Regions from separate parts of the Streptomyces sp. NPDC051555 genome, predicted to be linked through region 1. Evidence: predicted binding sites of a transcription regulator. Region 1 holds the regulator's gene; each other region holds the start of a gene.
What was found. The regulator HrcA, encoded in region 1, represses chaperone genes, less so after heat shock. The targets are predictions, from matches to a motif close to TTNGCACTCNGNNNNNCNGAGTGCNAA.

Region 1 (3,260 bases):
GGCCTCCTCGACCACCACGTCGAGGTCCGCGGGGACCTCGGGGACGGGGCGGGGGCGCTTCCACGCGGGGGTCAGGTCGGACGAGTACTCACGCATCCGGCCGACGCTAGGAGGCCCCACGGCCTCACGCACGCGACACGCCGTACCGCAGGGCCAGTGTGTCGCGTTGCGCACGCACGAAGGCCGCGTCGACCACCGCTCCGTGACCGGGCACGTACAGCGCGTCGTCGCCGCCCAGTGACAGCAGCCGGTCCACGGCGGCGGGCCACTGCGCGGGCACCGCGTCCGGGCCCGCCTGCGGCTCCCCGGACTCCTCGACCAGATCCCCGCAGAAGACCACCTCCCGGCCGCCCGGCACGAACACCGCGAGGTCGTGCCCGGTGTGCCCGGGTCCCACATTGGCCAGCAGCACCTGCACCGCGCCCAGCTCCAGGGTCCACTCGCCCGACACCAGATGCCCCGGGGCGACCAGCGACTCGGTCGCCGCGGCCGCCTCCGCCCGCGCCAGCCCGTGCCGCACGGCGTCCTCGCGCAGCCCGTCCCGGCCGGTGATCAGCAGCGCGTCGAGGCCCACCGCGCCGTACACCTGGGCCTCCGGGAAGGCCGCCGCGCCCAGAACGTGATCGAAATGGCCGTGCGTGAATGCGATATGCGTCACCCGGCGGCCCGTCATTCGCTCCGCCGCCACCCGCAGCCCCGCCCCCTCCGCGACGGAGGATCCGGGGTCGATGAGCAGGACCGCGTCATCGCCCACCACCAGCCCCGCGGTGCAGTCCCACACCGGCAGTCGCAGCCGGCCGGACCGCTCGGTCAGCCGTTCCCAACCCGCGTCTTCCCAACTCACGTCCATGCGGCGACGCTAGTCGAGCGGTCGCTCCCCGCGCGGTACCTTGACGGGCCGCCCTTGCTAACGCCGTACGTACCCGCCGTACACTGACCGGGGGATCTCTGGCACTCACCGACCGCGAGTGCCAGTGGCACCCGCCATGACGGCCGGTGGACAGGCTCCACACGAACAGGCATCACAGACGGAGGTGTGCGCGATGCTCAGCGAACGCAGACTCGAAGTGCTCCGCGCCATCGTCCAGGACTACGTCGGGACGGAGGAGCCGGTCGGCTCCAAGGCGCTCACCGAGCGGCACCGGCTCGGCGTCTCGCCCGCCACCGTGCGCAACGACATGGCCGTGCTGGAGGAAGAGGGCTACATCGCCCAACCCCACACCAGCGCGGGGCGCATCCCCACGGACAAGGGCTACCGCCTCTTCGTCGACAGACTGGCGGGCGTCAAACCGCTGTCGACGCCCGAGCGCAGGGCCATCCAGAACTTCCTCGACGGCGCCGTGGACCTCGACGACGTCGTCGGTCGCACGGTGCGGCTGCTGGCGCAGCTCACCCGGCAGGTCGCCGTCGTCCAGTACCCCAGCCTGACCCGCTCCACCGTCCGCCACGTCGAGCTGCTCCTGCTGGCCCCGGCCCGCCTGATGCTCGTACTGATCACGGACACGGGCCGGGTCGAGCAGCGGCTCATCGACTGCCAGACGCCCTTCGGGGAGACCTCTCTGGCCGACCTGCGGGCGCGGCTCAACAGCCGGATCGTCGGCCGCCGGTTCACCGACGTGCCGCCGCTGGTGCAGGACCTCCCGGAGTCCTTCGAGACCGAGGACCGGGCGACGGTCTCCACCGTCCTCGCCACCCTCCTCGAAACCCTCGTGGAGGAAGCCGAAGAACGGCTGATGATCGGCGGCACCGCCAATCTCACCCGCTTCGGACACGATTTTCCCCTGACGATCAGGCCGGTGCTCGAAGCGCTGGAGGAGCAGGTCGTGCTCCTCAAGCTGCTGGGCGAGGCCAGTGAGTCGGGAATGGCCGTACGGATCGGGCACGAGAACGCCTACGAGGGACTGAACTCCACGTCGGTCGTCTCGGTCGGTTACGGTTCGGGCGGCGAAGCAGTCGCCAAACTCGGCGTGGTCGGACCGACCCGCATGGACTACCCCGGAACGATGGGAGCGGTACGCGCAGTGGCACGTTACGTCGGACAGATCCTGGCGGAGTCGTAAGTGGCCACGGACTACTACGCCGTACTCGGCGTGCGCCGCGACGCTTCCCAGGACGAGATCAAGAAGGCCTTCCGGCGCCTCGCGCGTGAACTCCACCCGGATGTGAATCCGGACCCGAAGACGCAAGAGCGCTTCAAGGAGATCAACGCGGCCTACGAGGTGCTGTCGGACCCGCAGAAGAAGCAGGTCTACGACCTCGGCGGCGACCCGCTGTCCTCCTCGGGCGGCGGCGGAGCGGGCGGGTTCGGAGCCGGCGGCTTCGGCAACTTCTCGGACATCATGGACGCCTTCTTCGGGCAGGCCTCGCAGCGCGGACCGCGCTCGCGGACCCGCCGGGGCCAGGACGCCATGATCCGCCTCGACCTGGAACTCGACGAGGCGGCCTTCGGGACGACCAAGGACATCCAGGTCGACACGGCCGTCGTCTGCACCACCTGCTCCGGTGAGGGCGCCGCACCCGGCACCTCGGCGCAGACGTGTGACATGTGTCGCGGCCGCGGCGAGGTCTCGCAGGTCACCCGGTCCTTCCTGGGCCAGGTCATGACCTCGCGGCCCTGCCCGCAGTGCCAGGGCTTCGGCACCGTGGTCCCGACCCCGTGCCCCGAGTGCGCGGGCGACGGCCGGGTCCGTTCCCGCCGCACCCTGACGGTCAAGATCCCGGCCGGTGTCGAGAACGGCACCCGCATCCAGCTCGCGGGCGAGGGCGAGGTCGGCCCCGGCGGCGGCCCCGCCGGCGACCTCTACGTCGAGATCCACGAGCTGCCGCACTCGACCTTCCAGCGCCGCGGGGACGACCTGCACTGCACGGTCACGATCCCGATGACGGCGGCCTCCCTCGGCACGAAGTGCCCGCTGGAGACCCTGGACGGCCTCGAAGAGGTGGACGTCCGCCCCGGCACCCAGTCGGGCCAGTCCATCCCGCTGCACGGCCGCGGCGTCACGCACCTGCGCGGCGGCGGCCGTGGCGACCTGATCGTCCACGTCGAGGTCATGACCCCGAACAAGCTGGACGCGCAGCAGGAGGAGTTGCTGCGCCAGCTGGCGAAGCTGCGCGGCGAGGAGCGGCCCACCGGGCAGTTCCAGCCCGGGCAGCAGGGCCTCTTCAGTCGGTTGAAGGACGCCTTCAACGGGCGCTGACCGCACTGGCGAAGGACGCCCCGGGCGGGCGTCCGGCACACCGGGGAACCGGACTATGCCAGG
Region 2 (3,260 bases), on a different contig from region 1:
TGTCCTGGAGCATCGCCTTGCGGCGGTCACCGAAGCCGGGGGCCTTGACGGCCACGGCGTTGAAGGTGCCACGGATCTTGTTGACGACGAGGGTGGAGAGCGCCTCGCCCTCGACGTCCTCGGCGATGATCAGCAGCGGGCGGGAGCCGCCACCCTGGATGACCTTCTCCAGCAGCGGGAGCAGGTCCTGGATGGAGGAGATCTTGCCCTGGTTGATCAGGATGTACGGGTCCTCGAGGACGGCCTCCATACGCTCCTGGTCGGAGACCATGTACGGGGAGAGGTAGCCCTTGTCGAAGGCCATGCCCTCGGTGAACTCCAGCTCCAGGCCGAAGGTGTTGGACTCCTCGACGGTGATGACACCGTCCTTGCCGACCTTGTCCATCGCCTCGGCGATGAGCTCGCCGACCTGGGTGTCCTGCGCGGAGAGCGCGGCCACGGCGGCGATGTCGGACTTGTCCTCGATCGGGCGGGCGGTCTCCAGCAGCTCGGCGGAGACGGCCTTGACCGCCGCGTCGATGCCCTTCTTCAGGGCGGCCGGGGAGGCGCCGGCGGCGACGTTGCGCAGACCCTCGCGGACCAGCGCCTGGGCCAGCACGGTGGCGGTGGTGGTGCCGTCACCCGCGATGTCGTTGGTCTTGGTCGCCACCTCCTTCACGAGCTGGGCACCGAGGTTCTCGTACGGGTCGTCGAGCTCGACCTCGCGCGCGATGGTGACACCGTCGTTGGTGATGGTGGGGGCGCCGAACTTCTTGTCGATGACGACGTTGCGGCCCTTGGGGCCGATCGTCACCTTGACCGTGTCGGCAAGCTTGTTGACACCGCGCTCCAGAGCGCGACGGGCGTCCTCGTCAAACTTAAGAATCTTCGGCATGGGAGCGGTTCAGCCCTCTCGTTGCGATCCCCGGCCGCTCACCGCGACCGCCTTGAACGAACTACGCCCCTCGCCGCCCGGCATCAGCAGGGGTGACCAGGGGCGTAGCTCAAAGCAAAACTGGAGAAGTGACTTACTTCTCGACGATCGCGAGCACGTCGCGGGCCGAGAGGACGAGGTATTCCTCGCCGTTGTACTTCACTTCGGTGCCGCCGTACTTGCTGTACAGGACGACGTCGCCGACGGTGACGTCCAGCGGAAGACGCTGGCCGTCCTCGAAGCGACCCGGACCCACGGCGAGGACGACGCCCTCCTGGGGCTTCTCCTTCGCGGTGTCCGGGATGACCAGGCCGGAAGCCGTGGTCTGCTCGGCGTCGAGCGGCTGGACCACAATGCGGTCCTCAAGCGGCTTGATGGCAACCTTGGAGCTGGTGGTCGTCACGATCCGGTCTCCCCCTTCGGAGATCTCACGGGGTTAACTGTTTTGGGGTGGCGACCAGGTGGTTCCGTCGTCGCGGGTGCCGGACCTGCCTGTCGCTGTGTTGGCACTCACCAGTGGCGAGTGCCAGGCCCGAGACTATTCCGGCGATTAGCACTCGGTCAAGCGGAGTGCCAATTTCTCGCGTCCGGTGTTGTCCCCGCCCGGTGTGTGACGCTTGGTTCGTGCGCATTCTCGTGGTCGAAGACGAAGAGGGGCTGGCCGAGTCCCTCCGGCGCGGCCTGTCCGCCGAGGGCCACTGGGTCGAGGTCGCGCACGACGGCCACCGCGGCCTGGAACTCGCGCTCAGCGGCGGTCCCTACGACGTGGTCCTGCTGGACCTGATGCTGCCCGGGCTCAGCGGGTACGAGATCTGCACGCGGATGCGCGCCCACGGCGACGCGACCCCGGTGCTGATGCTCACCGCCAAGGACGGCGAGTACGACGAGGCCGAGGGCCTGGACTCCGGCGCCGACGACTACCTGACCAAACCGTTCTCCTTCGTCGTCCTGTGCGCCCGCGTCCGGGCGCTGGCCCGGCGGGCCGGGGCCCCCGGGCGCGCCGCCACCCTCCAGGCCGGCGACCTCTTCCTCGACCCCGAGGCCCGCCGCTGCCGCCGGGGCACCCTGGACATCGAGCTGACCGCCCGCGAGCTGGGCGTGCTGGCCTGTCTGATGGAGAACCCGGGACGGGCCGTGGCCAAGCAGGAGATCCTCGACGAGGTCTGGCGCTCCCCCGGCGGCTCCGCGGGCATCGACCCGAACATCGTCGAGGTGTACGTCTCCTCGCTGCGCAAGAAGATCGACGCCCCCTTCGGGCGCCGCTCCATCCGCACCGTCCACGGCACCGGCTACCGGATGGCCCCCGACGGTGGTTAGGCCGCCCAAGGCCCGCAAGAGACGGCCCAGCAGCGTCCGGGCCCGCGCGGCCCTCGCCGCCGCGCTCGCCATGGCGGCCGTCCTGGCCGTCGGCGGGATCTGGCTCTACGGCCTGCTGCGGGCCAACCTGCTGGACAACACCAACGGCCGCACCGAACTGGCCGCCCGCAAGGTGGCGGCCCAGCTCGACACCCGGACCCTGCCCGCGGGGCGGCTGCCGGCCCCCGAGAGCGGGGTGGACCTGGTGCTCGTCCTGGACTCCGCCGGCGCGGTGACCGCCGCCAGCGGGGATCCCGGGCGGCTGCCCGCCGAGCTGGCGGGGCTGCGGCCGGCCGCCGGGGCGGATGCGCGCGCGGCCGTCCTGCCGCCGCCCGCCCCCGGGAGCGGCGAGCGGCGCGCGGTGGTCGTGGTCCGCTCCCCCGGGGCGCCCGGGGCCGCCGGGACGCCGCACTACGTCTACGCGATGACCGTCCTCGGGGACGTGGACGGCGCCACCCGTTCCGTCGCCTACGGGATGCTGGGCGGCGCGCCCCCGCTGATCGCCTTCGCCGCCGCGCTCGCCTGGTGGGTCGCGGGGCTGGCGCTGCGTCCGGTCACCGCGATCGGCGACGCCCTGGCCTCGGTCACCGCGAGCGAGCTGGACCGGCGGGTGCCCGACCCCGGCGGGGCGGACGAGATCGCGCGCCTCGCCCGGACCGTGAACGACACCCTGGATCGGCTGGAGCGCTCGGACGCGCGCCAGCGCCAGTTCACCGCCGATGCCTCGCACGAGCTGCGCAATCCGCTGGCCGCCGTGCGGTCCCGGCTGGAGGTGGCGTTGGAGGAGCCCGACCGGGAGTCGGTCGCGGCCGCCCTGGCCGACACCGAGCGGCTCCAGCGGATCGCGGCCGACCTGCTGCTGCTGGCCCGGCTCGACGGGCGGCCCGCGCCGCGCACCGAGCCGGTGGACCTGGCGCTGCTGGCCGCGGAGGACGCGGCCCGGCGGCGCGCGCCGCGGGTGCGGCTGCGGGTGGCGGCGGGGGCGCCCGTA
Region 3 (3,260 bases), on a different contig from region 1:
TGCCCGACCAGATCGTCATCCCGATCGCGTCCGGCTCGCAGCTGACGAAGATCGACAAGGGTCTGCAGGAGCTGATCAAGCTCGGCCTGGTCGAGGACAAGCCCTACAAGATCTTCGGCGCCCAGGCCGAGGGCTGCTCACCCGTCTCGACCGCCTTCAAGGCCGGTCACGACGTGGTCCGCCCGCAGAAGCCGGACACCATCGCCAAGTCGCTCGCGATCGGCAACCCGGCCGACGGCCCGTACGTCCTGGACATCGCCCGCCGCACCGGCGGTTACGTCGAGGACGTCGACGACACCCAGGTCGTCGAGGCCATCAAGATCCTGGCGCAGACCGAGGGCATCTTCGCCGAGACCGCGGGCGGCGTGACCGTCGGCGTGACGAAGAAGCTCATCGAGAACGGGCATCTGGACCCGGCGCTGACGACCGTGATCCTGAACACCGGTGACGGCCTGAAGACCCTGGAGGCGGTGGCCGCCGACAGCGGCCAGACCGCCACCATCCGCCCGAGCCTGGACGCGTTCCGCGCCGCCGGCCTGGTCTGATCACCCCTCGAACCCCGGAAAGGCAGTAGCGCCATGAGCGTCAACGTCCGCATCCCCACCATCCTGCGCACCTACACGGGCGGCCAGGCCGAGGTCGCCGCCGAGGGCGCGACCCTCAGCGAGGTCATCGACTCCCTGGAGCAGAGCCACCCGGGCATCTCCGCCCGCGTCCTCGACGACCAGGGCAAGCTGCGCCGCTTCGTGAACGTCTACGTCAACGACGACGACGTGCGCTTCGAGAGCGGGCTGCAGACGCCGACGCCCGACGGCGTGGGCGTCTCGATCATCCCCGCCGTCGCGGGCGGCTGACCCACCCCGGCGCGGTCCGGACCACCCGGCCTCGTAGACCAAAACCTGAATTGCCCCCTCCGGTAGGAAACGGAGGGGGCAATTCTGCTTGGTTGGGCGCGGTAGAGTTGGGGAAGTCCCCACCGCTGTTCTTGCCCGCCGCATATGAACGGGTCGCGGAAGGGTTGACATTGAGTCAACATGCGTGCGCGCTATGGGTCGTTGGCGTGGTTTGTCCGGCCCGAGTTGCCCCGGAAGATTCCTAATTTTCACCCTATTTCAATGTAATGGCGTGTCCAGAATTCTCGTGGGAATGACCTGTTGCAGACAGCAGCGGTGCAGATACATTCAGCCCCGGTCGAGGCGTTCCGGCGCAAGTTCTGACCCGGGTCCGCGAAGTGCGGTCCTGCGCAAGGGCCAGTAATAGGGGAGTTAGGCATGGCTCAGGGCACCGTCAAGTGGTTCAACGCGGAGAAGGGCTACGGCTTCATCGCGGTCGACGGTGGTGCGGATGTGTTCGTCCACTACAGCGCCATCCAGATGGACGGGTACCGCACCCTTGAAGAAGGTCAGCGGGTCGAGTTCGAGATCTCGCAGGGCCAGAAGGGTCCGCAGGCGGACATGGTCAAGCTCGCAGTCGGCTAGCCGGAGCGATCGACCACCGACATACGAACGCGCGGGGCCCGCATCCTGAGACACGGATGCGGGCCCCGCGTGCGTTCCCGGCGGGCGGCGGCGCCCGCCGCAGTGCGTGCGGGAACGCGTGCAGGGCCCCGCCGTTCACCGGGTGTTCCCCGAAGCCGCTTGCACTCGGGGGTGCCGAGTGCTAATCATTGGCGTTAGCACTCTCCAGGTGAGAGTGCTACCAAAACGAGGACCGGGTCGGTGAGGCCCAGCGGGTCGGCGGGAAGGAACCGTCGGACCCACAGGCCGTCCGTCGCGGGCGCGGGCGCGGTCCGGGAGCAATCCACCGCTGTCCGGGAGGACCACTTCAGATGGCCAAGATCATTGCGTTCAACGAGGAGGCCCGGCGCGGTCTCGAGCGAGGCATGAACCAGCTCGCCGACGCCGTCAAGGTCACCCTTGGCCCCAAGGGTCGCAACGTCGTCCTTGAGAAGAAGTGGGGCGCCCCCACGATCACCAACGATGGTGTCTCCATCGCCAAGGAGATCGAGCTCGAGGACCCGTACGAGAAGATCGGCGCCGAGCTGGTCAAGGAAGTCGCCAAGAAGACGGACGACGTCGCCGGCGACGGTACGACCACGGCCACCGTGCTGGCCCAGGCGCTCGTCCGCGAGGGCCTGCGCAACGTAGCCGCCGGCGCCAACCCGATGGCCCTCAAGCGTGGAATCGAGAAGGCCGTCGAGGCCGTCTCCGCCGCCCTGCTGGCCCAGGCCAAGGACGTCGAGACCAAGGAGCAGATCGCTTCTACGGCCTCCATCTCCGCCGCTGACACCCAGATCGGCGAGCTCATCGCCGAGGCCATGGACAAGGTCGGCAAGGAAGGCGTCATCACGGTCGAGGAGTCGCAGACCTTCGGCCTGGAGCTCGAGCTCACCGAGGGCATGCGCTTCGACAAGGGCTACATCTCGGCGTACTTCGCCACCGACATGGAGCGCATGGAGTCGTCCCTCGACGACCCGTACATCCTGATCGTCAACTCGAAGATCGGCTCGGTCAAGGACCTGCTGCCGCTCCTCGAGAAGGTCATGCAGTCCGGCAAGCCGCTGCTGATCATCGCCGAGGACGTCGAGGGCGAGGCCCTGTCGACCCTGGTCGTCAACAAGATCCGCGGCACCTTCAAGTCCGTCGCCGTCAAGGCCCCGGGCTTCGGCGACCGCCGCAAGGCCATGCTCGGTGACATCGCCATCCTCACGGGCGGCACGGTCATCTCCGAGGAGGTCGGCCTCAAGCTCGAGAACGCCGGTCTCGACCTGCTCGGCCGCGCTCGCAAGGTCGTCATCACCAAGGACGAGACCACGATCGTCGACGGCTCCGGCGACAGCGACCAGGTCCAGGGTCGCGTCAACCAGATCCGCGCCGAGATCGAGAACTCCGACTCGGACTACGACCGCGAGAAGCTCCAGGAGCGCCTCGCGAAGCTGGCCGGCGGCGTGGCCGTCATCAAGGCCGGCGCCGCGACGGAGGTTGAGCTCAAGGAGCGCAAGCACCGCATCGAGGACGCCGTCCGCAACGCCAAGGCGGCCGTCGAAGAGGGCATCGTCGCCGGTGGCGGCGTCGCACTCCTCCAGGCCTCCGCGGTCTTCGAGAAGCTCGAGCTCACGGGCGACGAGGCGACCGGCGCCAACGCCGTGAAGCTCGCGCTGGAGGCCCCGCTCAAGCAGATCGCCGTCAACGGTGGTCTCGAGGGTGGCGTCGTCGTCGAGAAGGTGCGCAACCTTCCGATCGGCCACGGCCTGAACGCCG

Region 2: the regulator HrcA is predicted to act here: its motif matches at 1,464-1,490, upstream of groES (co-chaperone GroES).
Region 3: the regulator HrcA is predicted to act here: its motif matches at 1,637-1,663, upstream of groL (chaperonin GroEL).

Annotation. Positions count from the first base shown of each region.
Region 1 is NZ_JBITDP010000023.1:109,426-112,685, forward strand. Features, by position in the region: gene ACIBEA_RS34555 (DUF3097 domain-containing protein) at 1-96, opposite strand, end outside; gene ACIBEA_RS34560 (MBL fold metallo-hydrolase) at 125-850, opposite strand; gene hrcA (heat-inducible transcriptional repressor HrcA) at 1,044-2,060, shown strand; gene dnaJ (molecular chaperone DnaJ) at 2,061-3,197, shown strand.
Region 2 is NZ_JBITDP010000003.1:454,256-457,515, reverse strand. Features, by position in the region: gene groL (chaperonin GroEL) at 1-874, opposite strand, end outside; gene groES (co-chaperone GroES) at 1,008-1,316, opposite strand; gene ACIBEA_RS10585 (response regulator transcription factor) at 1,538-2,230, shown strand; gene ACIBEA_RS10580 (sensor histidine kinase) at 2,223-3,260, shown strand, end outside.
Region 3 is NZ_JBITDP010000019.1:88,254-91,513, forward strand. Features, by position in the region: gene thrC (threonine synthase) at 1-545, shown strand, start outside; gene ACIBEA_RS31595 (ubiquitin-like small modifier protein 1) at 579-854, shown strand; gene ACIBEA_RS31600 (cold-shock protein) at 1,272-1,478, shown strand; gene groL (chaperonin GroEL) at 1,829-3,260, shown strand, end outside.